3 regions of the Streptomyces sp. NPDC127595 genome follow, and region 3 is predicted to be linked to each of the others. Evidence: riboswitches for the same ligand, from Rfam matches in the RefSeq annotation. Region 3 holds a riboswitch; each other region holds the start of a gene.
The links. A riboswitch is a leader RNA that binds a small molecule or an ion and turns the genes downstream of it on or off. The one in region 3 is predicted to bind thiamine pyrophosphate.
Positions count from the first base shown of each region.

Region 1: it holds a riboswitch for thiamine pyrophosphate, as region 3 does, so the genes downstream of both, ACFVKT_RS14670 (thiamine ABC transporter substrate binding subunit) here and thiO (glycine oxidase ThiO) in region 3, are expected to answer to the same signal.
Region 2: it holds a riboswitch for thiamine pyrophosphate, as region 3 does, so the genes downstream of both, thiC (phosphomethylpyrimidine synthase ThiC) here and thiO (glycine oxidase ThiO) in region 3, are expected to answer to the same signal.

Region 1 is NZ_JBHXWK010000004.1:109,622-114,062, reverse strand. Features, by position in the region: gene ACFVKT_RS14685 (nuclear transport factor 2 family protein) at 1-273, opposite strand, end outside; gene ACFVKT_RS14680 (MarR family winged helix-turn-helix transcriptional regulator) at 338-820, shown strand; gene rlmN (23S rRNA (adenine(2503)-C(2))-methyltransferase RlmN) at 878-1,984, shown strand; TPP riboswitch at 2,019-2,137, shown strand; gene ACFVKT_RS14670 (thiamine ABC transporter substrate binding subunit) at 2,217-3,296, shown strand; gene ACFVKT_RS14665 (ABC transporter permease) at 3,272-4,441, shown strand, end outside.
Region 2 is NZ_JBHXWK010000003.1:425,657-430,097, reverse strand. Features, by position in the region: gene ACFVKT_RS12955 (hypothetical protein) at 1-661, shown strand, start outside; gene thiC (phosphomethylpyrimidine synthase ThiC) at 937-2,760, opposite strand; TPP riboswitch at 2,753-2,909, opposite strand; gene ACFVKT_RS12945 (YibE/F family protein) at 2,981-4,441, shown strand, end outside.
Region 3 is NZ_JBHXWK010000013.1:164,707-169,147, reverse strand. Features, by position in the region: gene ACFVKT_RS33500 (thiazole synthase) at 208-1,002, opposite strand; gene thiS (sulfur carrier protein ThiS) at 1,006-1,218, opposite strand; gene thiO (glycine oxidase ThiO) at 1,215-2,402, opposite strand; TPP riboswitch at 2,399-2,513, opposite strand; gene ACFVKT_RS33485 (hypothetical protein) at 2,566-2,964, shown strand; gene ACFVKT_RS33480 (NAD(P)/FAD-dependent oxidoreductase) at 3,060-4,229, shown strand.

The DNA of each region.
Region 1 (4,441 bases), on a different contig from region 3:
CACCACCTCGAGGGCCACCTGGCCACCGGCGGCGACCGCGTTGATCACCTCGAACTTCTGCTCGCTGAGGCGCTTCCGGCCGGCTTCCGCCGCCGTGGTCAGCTCGCCCACGCTCCGGCTCGCGCCGTCAGGGAAGAGAACGTTGGGCAGTTCGTGGTGGACCGCGTCCTCGTGGAAGAAGGCGGCGAGCTCCGGGCCGGCGGCGAATCGCGAAACCGCTTCGTGGTAGCGGATGGCCGTGTCGATGTCGGGGTGCTGTTGGAAAGGAGGCATAAAAACAACGCTAGTTGCACAAGCATGATTGCACAACCTTGGTTGTCGAATGCAGGATGTCCTCATGCAGCAACCCGTCGCACCGCAGGACCTGGACACCGGCACGCTCGCGCTCTTCGTCGGCTCCGCCGCCGCTGACCGTATCCAGCAGCAACTCGACGGCCAGGGCTTCGGTGACCTGCGCATCTCCCACGGTTACGTCTTCCAGCACCTCATCGAGGGGCAGCCGACGGTCGGTGAACTGGCCGCCAAGCTCGAGATGACCCAGCAGGGCGCCTCCAAAGCCGTGGCCGACCTCGAACGCCTTGGCTACACCGAACGCGTCCCCGACCCCCGCGACGCCCGCATCCGTCGCATTCGCCTGACCGGCCGGGGCCGCTCGGCGGTGGACGCAGCCCGGCGTGCGCGGAGGGTTCAGGACCGGCGCCTGGCCGAGCGGGTCGGTGAGCAGCGACTGGCCGAGCTCCGGGCGGTGCTTGCTGAACTGCTCGACGAACTGGGCGGCACGGAAGCGGTGCGGCGCCGAGCCGTCAGAGCCCCCCGCTGAGTGCGCGTGACTCGGGCCGCAGGTCACATGAATTTGATCTGCGACACTGGTACGGCCATGCCTAAGCCCGGAGAACTCACATTCGTCGCCCCGCGCGGAGCCAAGAAGCCGCCGCGGCATCTTGCTGATCTCACGCCCGCTGAGCGTAAAGAAGCGGTTGCTGCGATCGGCGAGAAGCCGTTTCGTGCCAAGCAGCTGTCGCAGCACTACTTCGCGCGGTACGCGCACGACCCCGCGGAGTGGACGGACATCCCGGCCGCCTCGCGCGGGAAGCTTCAGGAGGCGTTGCTTCCCGAGCTGATGACGGTCGTGCGGCATCTGTCGACCGACCAGGAGACCACTCGCAAGACCTTGTGGCGGCTCTTCGACGGCACGCTCGTCGAGTCCGTGCTGATGCGGTACCCGGACCGGGTGACCATGTGCATCAGCTCGCAGGCCGGGTGCGGGATGAACTGTCCGTTCTGCGCGACCGGACAGGCCGGGCTCGACCGCAACCTCTCCACCGGCGAGATCGTGCACCAGATCGTCGATGGCATGCGGGCGCTTCGGGACGGCGAGATCCCGGGTGGTCCGTCGCGGCTCAGCAACATCGTCTTCATGGGGATGGGCGAGCCGCTGGCCAACTACAAGAGGGTGGTCGGGGCGATCCGCGCGCTGACCGACCCCGAGCCCGACGGGCTCGGCCTCTCGCAGCGGGGCATCACCGTGTCGACCGTCGGGCTCGTCCCGGCGATCAACCGGTTCTCCGACGAGGGCTTCAAGTGCCGCCTCGCCATCTCCCTGCACGCGCCCGACGACGAGCTGCGCGACACCCTCGTACCCGTGAACACGCGGTGGCAGGTGCGGGAGGTGCTCGACGCCGGCTGGGAGTACGCGGCCAAGTCGGGGCGCCGGCTCTCCATCGAGTACGCGCTGATCAGGGACATCAACGACCAGGCGTGGCGTGGTGACCGGCTCGGGCGGATGCTCAAGGGCAAGCCCGTGCATGTCAATCTCATCCCGCTGAACCCGACGCCGGGTTCGAAGTGGACCGCCTCGCGGCCCGTGGACGAGAAGGCGTTCGTCGAGGCGATCGCGGCCCACGGGGTGCCGGTCACCGTTCGCGACACCCGTGGTCAGGAGATCGACGGGGCGTGCGGACAGCTCGCGGCCACCGAGCGGTAACCTGACTGGGAACAACCGCACAATCCACATCTTCATATTCCGACAGGGGAGCGCCACAGCGCTGAGAGTGCGGTAGCCGGGTCACCGGCGGGCCGCAGACCCTCAGAACCTTGCCCAGGTCATTCTGGGTAGGAAGTTCGGTCAATACTCAAGCTGTTGCGCCCTGCCCGGGGACCCTCAGGGGTTCCCGGGCAGGGCCGCGTCTCTTCCTGGTCATCCCAGGAGGAATTCAGTGAGCAAGAAGAAGACGATCACGGCCGTCGTGGTCGGTCTGGGGCTCGTCACGCTCTCCGCGTGCGGCTCGTCCGACAGCGGGAGCAGTGACGCTGACTCCAAGGCCGTGACCCTCGTCAGCCATGACTCCTTCGCCTACTCCAAGGACGTGCTGAGCGCCTTCGAGAAGGAGTCCGGGTACACGGTCAAGGTCCTCAAGGACGGCGACGCGGGGCAGGCCGTCAACAAGGCGATCCTCACCAAGGACAACCCGCAGGGCGACGTCTTCTTCGGCGTCGACAACACCCTGCTGTCCCGCGCGCTCGACAACGGGCTCTTCCAGTCGTACGACGCCAAGGGCTCGGACCAGATCCTCCCGGAGTACCGGGTCGACGAGGGCAAGCACCGGGTGACGCCCATCGACACCGGCGACATCTGCGTCAACTACGACAAGGCCTACTTCAGCGAGCACAAGCTGACGCCGCCGCAGTCCTTCGACGACCTGATCAAGCCCGAGTACAAGAACCTGCTCGTCACCGAGAACGCCTCCACCTCCTCGCCGGGCCTCGGCTTCCTGCTCGGGACGGCCGCGAAGTACGGCGACGACGGGTGGCAGGACTACTGGACGAAGCTCAAGGCCAACGGCGTCGAGGTCGTCGACGGCTGGGAGCAGGCGTACAACGAGGACTTCTCCGGGTCCGCGGGCGGCAAGAAGGCCAAGGCGGACCGGCCGCTCGTCGTCTCGTACGCCTCCTCGCCGCCTGCCGAGGTCATCTACGCCGACCCGAAGCCGACGACGGCCCCGACCGGCGTCGCGACCGGCACCTGCTTCCGGCAGGTCGAGTACGCGGGGCTGCTGAGCAACGCGAAGAACACCAAGGGCGGCGAGGCGCTCATCGACTTCCTGATCACCAAGAGGTTCCAGGACGACATGCCGCTGAACATGTTCGTCTACCCGGTGGTGGAGGGCGCGAAGGTGCCGGCCGAGTTCACGGAGTTCGGGCCGCAGGCCAAGGACCCCGAGACCATGGCCCCCAGCAAGATCGCCGAGAACCGTGACCAGTGGGTCAAGTCGTGGACCTCACTCGTACTGAAGTGACGCCCCGGGAGCGTAGCGGCTCCCGCAGGCAGTCCCGTCGGGGAAGCGCGGCGCGGCTCGGGCTCATGGCCCTGCCCGTCGCGTTCTTCGGCGTCTTCTTCGCCTACCCCGTGGCGGCGATCGTGGCCCGCGGCCTCAAGGCCAACGGGGTCTGGCAGCTCGGGCGGATCGGGGATGTCCTCGCGCAGTCCGACATCCGGCACGTGCTGTGGTTCACCACCTGGCAGGCGCTCGCCTCGACCGCGCTCACGCTGCTGATCGCACTCCCCGGCGCGTATGTCTTCGCGCGCTTCGATTTCAGGGGCAAGCAAGTGCTCCGGGCGGTGGTGACCGTGCCGTTCGTACTGCCGACGGTCGTCGTCGGCACGGCGTTCCTGGCGCTGGTCGGCCGGGGCGGGCTTCTGGACGAGCTGTGGGGCGTACGGCTGGACACCACTGTCTGGGCGATCCTGCTCGCGCATGTCTTCTTCAACTACGCGGTCGTCGTCCGGACGGTCGGCGGGCTCTGGTCGCAGCTCGACCCGCGTCAGGAGGAGACCGCCCGGATGCTCGGCGCCTCCCGGTTCGCAGCCTGGCGGAAGGTGACGCTGCCGGCCCTGAGCCCGGCCGTGGCCGCCGCCGCGCTGATGGTGTTCCTCTTCACCTTCACCTCCTTCGGTGTGGTGCAGATCCTCGGCGGCCCCACCTTCTCAACCCTCGAAGTCGAGATCTACCGGCAGACCTCGGAGATCTTCGACCTCTCCACGGCCGCGGTGCTGACGATCATCCAGTTCGTGGCGGTCGGCGCGATTCTCGCCGTGCACGCCTGGACCGTACGGCGCCGGGAGACCGCCCTGCGGCTGGTGGCCCCGGAGACGACCGCACGCCGGCCGCGTGGGGCCGGGCAGTGGGCGCTGCTGGCGGGGGTCCTCGCGACCATTGCCGTGCTGCTGGTGCTGCCGCTCGCCGTCCTGGTCCAACGGTCCCTGGACGCGCCCGACTTCGGGTACTACAGGGCACTGACGTCCGACGACAGCGGCATCTTCCTCGTCCCGCCGATCGAGGCGATCGGCAACTCGCTGCAGTACGCATTCGCCGCCACCGCCATCGCCGTACTGATCGGCGGTCTGGCGGCCGCGGCCCTCACCCGGCGTGCGGGCCGTCTC
Region 2 (4,441 bases), on a different contig from region 3:
CGTGAAGGTCCGTGAGGAACTGCGTCAGCCGGCGCCGACCACCCCACCCGTCCGCAAGGAAGCCGGTTCCGCCGAACCGGGTTCGAGCGCGATGGGGCTCGCCGCCACCGTGGGGGAGGTCACCGAGACAGCCGGAGCGGGCGCCGTCGCCATCGTCGCGGTACTCGCCCCCGTCCTCGCCGGGACGGCCGCGGCGATATTCCTGCTCGTGGGGTACATCCTGAAAATGATCGACCCCGAGCCGGCGTTCGCCAAGACCCTCCTGACCACCGGGTGGGTCTTCGGCGCGGTCACGGCGGCCGCGATTCTGGTCGCCGCGGTCGGCCTCCTGCTCACCGCACTGCGCAACGGCTCGTCCTCGCTCCTGGCAGGAGCACGCGGCGAGCTCGACGAAGAGGTCGCCCGGGCCAGGGAAGCCTGGCGCGAGGCCCTTCTGGAGCGCGGCATCATGCCGTTCCTCCGGGAGGCTCTCGCGGACCCGGGCTCGGCAGCATTCGGCCGTCCGTCGCCGACACCGACGAGCCGCATGCCGCAACTGGGCTACAACCGGCCGGGGTTCAGCAGCCCCGACGGCGGCCCGGCAGCGGGCCCGCGCCCGAGCTACTCAAGCCCGGACTTCTCCAGCCCGGACTTCGGGGGGCCCGAACACCAGCCGGAGTAGGACCCGGCCGGCCGACCGTCGGGGAGTATCCCGTGCCGGGGAACCGGGCCCGCGCCACATAGGCACGGGCCCCGTCTCCGGTCGGCTGCGTACGTTTCTCACGCGCGCGTTAGTCCGCATCCGTTCGCCTGAGTACGCCCCACGCGGCGGCCTCGGCCTCAGGCGAGGCCCAGCTGCCGTACCGCGGTCACCCGGGCCGGGCAGCTGGGGCAACAGGCGACCGCGCAGTGCGCCGGGCCGGTCCCCACAGCTCCGGCGCACTGCCCGCGTTCCCGTCAGTCGGCCAAGGGCAGATACACCCGGTTGCCGCTCGCCGCGAACTCCTTCGACTTCTGCAGCATTCCCTCGGCGACCTCCTCGGCGGAGGCCCCCGCAGCCGCCGTACCGCCGAACTGCTCCGTGATGCTGTGGCTGATCTTCATGGAGCAGAACTTCGGCCCGCACATGGAGCAGAAGTGGGCCGTCTTGGCGGGCTCGGCCGGGAGTGTCTCGTCGTGGAACTCCCGTGCCGTGTCCGGGTCGAGGGCCAGATTGAACTGGTCCTCCCAGCGGAACTCGAAGCGGGCGTCGGACAGCGCGTCGTCCCATACCTGCGCACCTGGGTGCCCCTTGGCGAGGTCGGCTGCGTGGGCGGCGATCTTGTAGGTGATGACGCCCGTCTTGACGTCGTCACGGTTGGGCAGGCCCAAGTGCTCCTTGGGCGTGACATAGCAGAGCATGGCCGTGCCCCACCAGGCGATCATCGCGGCACCGATGCCGGAGGTGATGTGGTCGTACGCCGGCGCGACGTCCGTCGTCAGCGGACCGAGCGTATAGAACGGAGCTTCATCACAGATCTCCTGCTGAAGGTCGATGTTCTCCTTGATCTTGTGCATCGGGACATGTCCCGGGCCTTCGATCATGGTCTGAACATTGAAACGCTTCGCGATCGTGTTGAGTTCCCCGAGCGTCCTCAACTCCGCGAACTGCGCCGCGTCGTTGGCGTCCGCGATCGACCCCGGCCGCAGCCCGTCACCGAGTGAGTACGTGACGTCGTACGCCGCGAGGATCTCGCACAGCTCCTCGAAGTTCTCGTAGAGGAAACTCTCCTGGTGGTGGGCCAGGCACCACGCCGCCATGATCGAGCCGCCGCGCGAGACGATGCCGGTCTTGCGGTTCGCGGTGAGCGGTACGTAGGGCAGGCGCACGCCCGCGTGGACCGTCATGTAGTCCACGCCCTGCTCGGCCTGCTCGATGACCGTGTCCTTGTAGATCTCCCAGGTCAGCTCCTCGGCGCGGCCGTCCACCTTCTCCAACGCCTGGTAGAGCGGCACGGTGCCGATCGGTACGGGGGAGTTGCGCAGGACCCACTCGCGGGTGGTGTGGATGTTGCGGCCGGTGGACAGGTCCATGACCGTATCCGCGCCCCACTTCGTGGCCCAGGTCATTTTGTCCACCTCCTCCTCGATGGAGGAGGTCACCGCGGAGTTGCCGATGTTCGCGTTGACCTTCACCAGGAACCGCTTGCCGATGATCATCGGCTCGATCTCCGGGTGGTTGATGTTCACCGGCAGCACCGCGCGGCCCGCGGCGATCTCCTCGCGTACGACCTCGGCGGCGACGTTCTCGCGCACCGCCACGAACTCCATCTCGGGCGTGATCTCGCCGCGCCGGGCGTACGCGAGCTGCGTGACGGCCTGTCCGGAGCGGCCCCGGCGCGGCTGGCGCGGCCGCCCCGGGAAGACCGCGTCGAGGTTACGGAGGCCCCCGCGCGGTGAGGTGTGCTTGATCCCGTCGTCCTCGGGACGGACCGGGCGGCCCGCGTACTCCTCGGTGTCACCGCGGGCGATGATCCAGTGCTCGCGCAGCGGTGCCAGACCCCTGCGTACATCGGTGTCGACGGTCGGATCGGTGTACGGACCGGAGGTGTCGTACAGCGTGACGGACTGGCCGTTGGTGAGGTGTACCTGACGGACCGGCACCCGCAGATCGGGGCGCGAACCCTCGACGTACGCCTTGTGCCAGCCGATGGACTGCCCAGCTCCGTCGTTCTGGGACGGGGATGGGGCCCCGTCCGTCTGGCTGGAGACAGGCGTGCCTACTACGTCCTTGTTGGTCATGAGACCTACTCCCTACGCCGGCATTACCCGGTAACAGGTTCGGCGGTCGACGCAGCGGATTCCGTCTGCCGATGTTTCATGTGAAACATCGCTAAGACGAAGGTCAGCGCCCTCTCAGCCCGGTGCTCCGAGCTCCCGCGTGTGCAAAGGTGCCTCCACGCTAGCGTCACATCGGGCGCGCTGAACAGTGGGCCCCTTCCGTTCTTGCGATGATCGGTCGGTGACCACGATGCAGCAGCCCCCTATTCCGCCGTCCGAGTCACCGCACGGACATGGCCCCGGCGACGGCCACGGGCACGGCCCGGGCGGCGGCAGAGGCCCCGGCGACGGCCATGGGCCGGGCGGTGGGCAGGGGCCCGGTGGCGTCCATGGGCCAGGCGGTGGGCAGGGGTCCGGTGGCGGCCAAGGGTCCGGTGGCGGCCAAGGACTGGGCGGCGGCCATGGGCCCGGTGGTGGACAGGGGCCCGGTGGTGGACAGGGGCCGGGCGACAGCCACGGCCATTCGCACAGTCACAGCCATGGCCCCGCCGCCCCCGTCTCCAAGCATCTGCGCAAGGTCATCGGCGCGGTACTGATCCCCTTCGCCGCCGCGGTCGTCGTGGGGCTCGTGGTGCTCTGGCCGGGCGGCGCCCCGGGGCACGAGCGCACCGGCGTCGGTTTCGACCGGCAGACCCAGCAGGCGACGGTCACCAAGATCGACCAGGTGGACTGCGATTCCGTGAACGCCTCGGGGGAGACCCCGACCGGCGACACCTCCACCGCCGAGGGCTCCTCGGCACAGCAGCAGGCGACGGGCGACTGCAAGAAGGCGACGATCCGGGTCGACACCGGCAGCGACAAGGGCCGTACGTTCACCGAGATCGTCCAGCCTGATCAGTCACGCCAGTTGCACCAGGGCGAGAAGGTCGTCGTCGCGTACGAACCCTCCGCGCCGAAGGACCTGCAGTACTCGGTCAGCGATGTGAACCGCAGGATCCCGATGGCGGTGCTCGCCGGGATCTTCGCGCTGATCGTCGTGGGGGTCGGCCGGCTGCGCGGTGTCATGGCGCTGGTCGCACTGGCCGTCAGCTTCATGATCCTGACGTTCTTCATCCTGCCCGCCATCCTGCAAGGCTCGAACCCGCTGGTCGTGGCGGTCGTCGGGGCCAGCGCCATCATGCTGATCGCCCTCTACATGTGCCATGGCCTCTCGGCGCGGACCTCGGTGGCGGTGATCGGCACCCTGCTCTCGCTGCTGCTGATCGGTTTGCTGGGCTCCGTGTTCATCGACTGGGCCGCGCTGACCGGCAACACGGACGACAACACCGGCCTGATCCACGGCCTGTATCCGTCCATCGACATGAGCGGTCTGCTGCTCGCCGGCGTCATCATCGGTTCGCTCGGTGTGCTCGACGACGTGACGGTGACGCAGACCTCCGCGGTCTGGGAGCTGCACGAGGCGAATCCGGCGATGGGCTGGCGGGGGCTGTACCGCGCGGGCATCCGCATCGGCCGCGACCACATCGCCTCGGTCGTCAACACGCTCGTCCTGGCTTACGCGGGTGCGGCGCTGCCCCTCCTGCTGCTCTTCTCGATCGCGCAGAGCAGCATCGGCTCAGTCGCCAACAGCGAACTGGTCGCCGAGGAGATCGTGCGCACCCTGGTCGGATCGATCGGCCTGGTCGCCTCCGTGCCCGTCACC
Region 3 (4,441 bases):
GGGTCTGGACTGAAGCCGACCTGTGACGCACACCGCACGTCCACGAGGGCACGCGGCAGCCGCCGAGGGCGGGGTGTCGCACAGCCCGCGAGACACCGGCGGCCGCCGACGGAGGGGACCCCCACGGGAGAACGCACACCTTCCAACGGGGTGGAAACGGGCGGTGCGCGGGCGGGGAAGTCCTGAAGCAGCAACCACGGACGGCAGTCAGAAGGCAGGCCGCTCCGGATCCAGCCGAGCGAGCCCCTCCGCAGGGGAAGACGCCTCGGCGAAGTGCCGCCGAGGAATCCGCCCCGCCCGGTAGGCGAGCCGCCCCGCCTCCACCGCATGCCGCATGCCCTCGGCCATGAGCACGGGCTCCTTGGCCCGGGTCACGGCGGAGGCGAGCATCACCCCCGCACACCCCAGCTCCATCGCGAGCGCGGCATCGGACGCCGTACCGGCCCCCGCGTCCAGAATCACCGGCACGCGCGCGTGCTCCACGATCAGCTGGAAGTTGTGCGGGTTCCGGATCCCGAGCCCGGACCCGATCGGCGACCCCAGTGGCATGATCGCGGCGCACCCGACGTCTTCGAGTTTCCGCGCGAGCACAGGGTCGTCGTTCGTGTACGGCAGCACGGTGAACCCGTCGTCCACCAGCGTCTCCGCCGCGTCGAGCAGCTCGATCGGATCGGGCAGCAGCGTGCGCTCGTCGGCGATGACCTCCAGCTTGATCACGTCGGTGCCCAGCGCCTCGCGCGCGAGGCGGGCGGTCAGTACGGCCTCGCCCGCGGTGAAGCAGCCCGCCGTGTTCGGCAGCACCCGGATGCCGAGCCGGTCGAGGACGGACAGCACCGAACCGTGCACGTAAGCGTTTACGCGCCGCATCGCGACCGTCGTCAGCTCCGTGCCGGAGGCGACGAGCGAGCGCTCCAGGACATCGAGGCTGGGCGCACCCCCCGTACCCATGATCAGACGGGACGAGAAGGACGTACCACCGAGGACGAAGGGATCGTCGGCCATGGGTCAGCCTCCTTGGACGGCGGTGAGGACTTCGACGCGGTCTCCCTCGGAGAGGGAGGTGGAGGACCACTGTCCGCGCGGGACGACGGTTTCGTTGAGCGCGGCGGCGACTCCGGACGGGGCCGGGGTGAGCGCCGCGACGAGGGTGTCGAGAGCGGTGCCGGCGGCGATCCGCTGCCGCTCTCCGTTGACGAAGACGCTGACGAGGATGCTCATGCGGGCTGCTCCGTGCGGGCCGGGCTGAAGCGCTTGGGGGAGAAGGGGCGTGCGACGTCCGGGAGTTCACCGGTGGTCAGGACGTGCGCCATCGCGTCACCGGTGACGGGGGTCAGCAGGACGCCGTTGCGGTAGTGCCCGGTCGCCAGGAGGAGCCCGTCGAGCTCGGTCGGACCGAGCAGCGGCGCGTTGTCGGGCGAGGCGGGGCGCAGTCCGGCGCGCGTCTCGGTGAGCGGCAGCTCGGTGATCCCGGGGACCAGCTCATGGGCGTCGCGCAGCAGCTCGTACACGCCGCCCGCGGTCACCGTCGTGTCCCAGCCCAGCTCCTCGCTGGTCGCGCCGACGACGAGCTCGCCGTTCTCGCGCGGCACCAGGTAGACGTGGCTGCCGCGGACGACGGCACGCACGGTGCGGCTGAGGAAGGGCGCGTACGGCCGGGGCACGGTCAGCCGCAGCACCTGCCCCTTCACGGGGCGCACGGGTGGCAGCACGGCCTCGGGAACGCCCGCGAGGCGTCCGCTGAGGCTGCCCGCGGCGAGGACCAGCTGCCCGGCCGACAGCTTGGTGCCGTCCGCGGTGACGACTCCCTGGGCCCGGTTCCGTACCACGCCCAGGCGCTCGGCCCACGTCCGGCGGAACACCACTCCGGCCCGCTCGCACGCCGTGACCAGGGCCTTCGCGAGCCGGCGCGGATCGACCTGGTGGTCGCCGTCGACCCGCAGCCCGCCCCGCACGCCGGGCGCGAGCATCGGCTCCAGGCGGCGGCACTCACGGCCGCTGAGCCACTCCGAGTCGAGCCCCGACTGACGTTGCAGGGTGTGCAGTTCGCGAAGGTGGGCGCGGTCGTCGGCGTCCAGTGCGACGGCCAGGGTGCCGCAGCGGCGGTAGCCGAGGTCCTGCCCCGTCGCCTCGGTGAGCTCGGCGACGAAGTCCGGGTAGCGGTGCGCGGAGTCGAGGTTGAGGCTCAGCAGGGTCTGCTCGCCGTAGTGCAGCTCTGTGACGGCGGCGAGCATGCCGGCCGCGACCTGCGCGGCACCGCCGCCGGGCTCCGGGTCCACCACCGTGGTCGTCAGCCCGCGCTGCGCGGCCCGCCAGGCCGTCACCAGCCCGATGATTCCGCCCCCGATGACCAGGACATCTGTGGTGCCTGAAGTGTGGGATGTGTCTGATGGCGTACGCGACATGGGCGTCCAGCTCCTCCCTTCGCCGGCATGACCCGGATCAGGTTCGTACGGTCGGAGGCCGTTCCAGCCTCCCTCTCAGCCCGGTGCGTCCGGACTCCCGCGAGTGCTTTACGTTGGCCAGCCTAGCTCGCTGCCGTATGTCTCAGTAAGGGAGCCTCCGTCCATGGCCCGTTCGCTCGACGGTCTCGTCCTGTCCCCGGTCGCCGACCAGGCGCCGGGTCAGGTGGGTACCCGCACCCGTTTCACGTACCACGAGCAGGACGGCGAGATCTGGGCCGAGTACGCGGGCGGCGACGTCGTACGCGGCCATCTCCTGGGTACCCGCGAGGGTGACCGCCTCGACTTCCGGTACGTACAGCTGAAGCGCGACGGCAGCACCTCCTCGGGGCACTGCGTGTCCCGCGTGACGGAGCTGCCCGACGGGCGCGTGCGCCTGGAGGAGACCTGGGAGTGGGAGTCACAGCGGGGCAGCGGGACCAGCGTCGTGGAGGAGGTCGCGCCGGGTGACGCGGAGCAGGTCAGGACGGGCGGTGTGGAGCAGGTCACTGAGCACGCCACCTGACTGACGAATTGTCAGCTGTCTATGGTGATCAGGTGACCGAGAAGACGCAGGTTCAGGAGCGGACGGTACGGCAGGTCGTCGTCGTGGGCGCGGGCATGGCGGGCGTACAGACCGCGGTCGCCCTGCGGGAACAGGGCTTCACCGGCGGCGTGACGCTGATCGGGGCGGAGCCGCACCAGCCGTACGACCGGCCACCGCTGTCCAAGGCCGTACTGCTCGGCAAGGCCGAGGGCTCCGCCTTCGACCTCGACTTCGAGGCACTGGGCATCGACCTGCGGCTCGGGCGCGAGGCGCTCGGCGTACGCCCCGGGGACCACGAACTGGACACGGCCGCGGGGCCGGTGCCGTACGACGCCCTGGTCATCGCGACGGGCGCGGAACCGATCCGGCTGCCGGGCGCGGAGGGCGTGCCCGGGGTTCATCTGCTGCGCACCCTGGACGACGCCGAACGGCTGCGTCCCGTGCTCGCCCAGCAGCACGACATCGTGGTGGTGGGGGCGGGCTGGATCGGCGCCGAGTTCGCCACCGCGGCGCGTGAGGCGGGGTGCGTGGTGACCGTCATCGAGGCGGCCGACCGGCCGCTCGCCGGGGCGCTGCCCGCCGAGGTGGCCGCCCCGATGGCCGCCTGGTACGCGGACAGCGGGGCCACATTGCGCACCCACGCGCGCGTGGAGCGCGTCGAGCCCGGCGCGGTGGTGCTGGACGACGGCTCCCGGGTGCCCGCGGGCGCCGTGGTCGTCGGCATCGGAGCGCGCCCCGCCACCGCCTGGCTCAGCGGCTCCGGCATCGAGCTCGGCGCCCACCGCGAGGTCGTGGCCGACGACCATCTGCGCACCTCGGTGCCGGACGTCTACGCGGTCGGCGACTGCGCCTCCTTCCCTTCGGGAAGGTACGAGGACCGCCTTCTGGTCCACCACTGGGACAACGCCCTCCAGGGCCCGCGCACGGTGGCGGCGAACATCATCGGCGAGTCCCCAATGGCGTACGACCCCGTCCCGTACTTCTGGTCCGAGCAGTTCGGCCGCTTCGTCCAGTACGTCGGCCACCACGCCCCCGCGGACACCACCGTCTGGCGCGGTGACCCGTCCGGCGCCGCCTGGACGGTCTGCTGGCTGCACGACGGCCGCCTGGTCGCCCTCCTCGCGGTCGGCCGGCCGAGGGACCTGGCCCAGGGCCGGAAACTCATCGAGGCGGGCACTCCGATGGACCCGGAGCTGCTGTCGGACCCTTCGCGGCCGCTGAAGACGGCGACGCTGACGCCTTAGGCGGGGCTGGTTCGCCGTGGGCGGAACCGGCGCCGGGAACCGCTGCCTGGCGGGCGGTCCGCCGTGCGGTGACCTGGTCGTGACGGGCGGTCCGGCCATGCGGTGACCGGGTTCTGACGGGCGATCCCGCCGCGCGGTGACCCGGTTCTGACAGGCGGTCCGGCCGTGCGGTGACCCGGTCCTGGCGGGCGGTCCGGCCGTGCCATGACCCG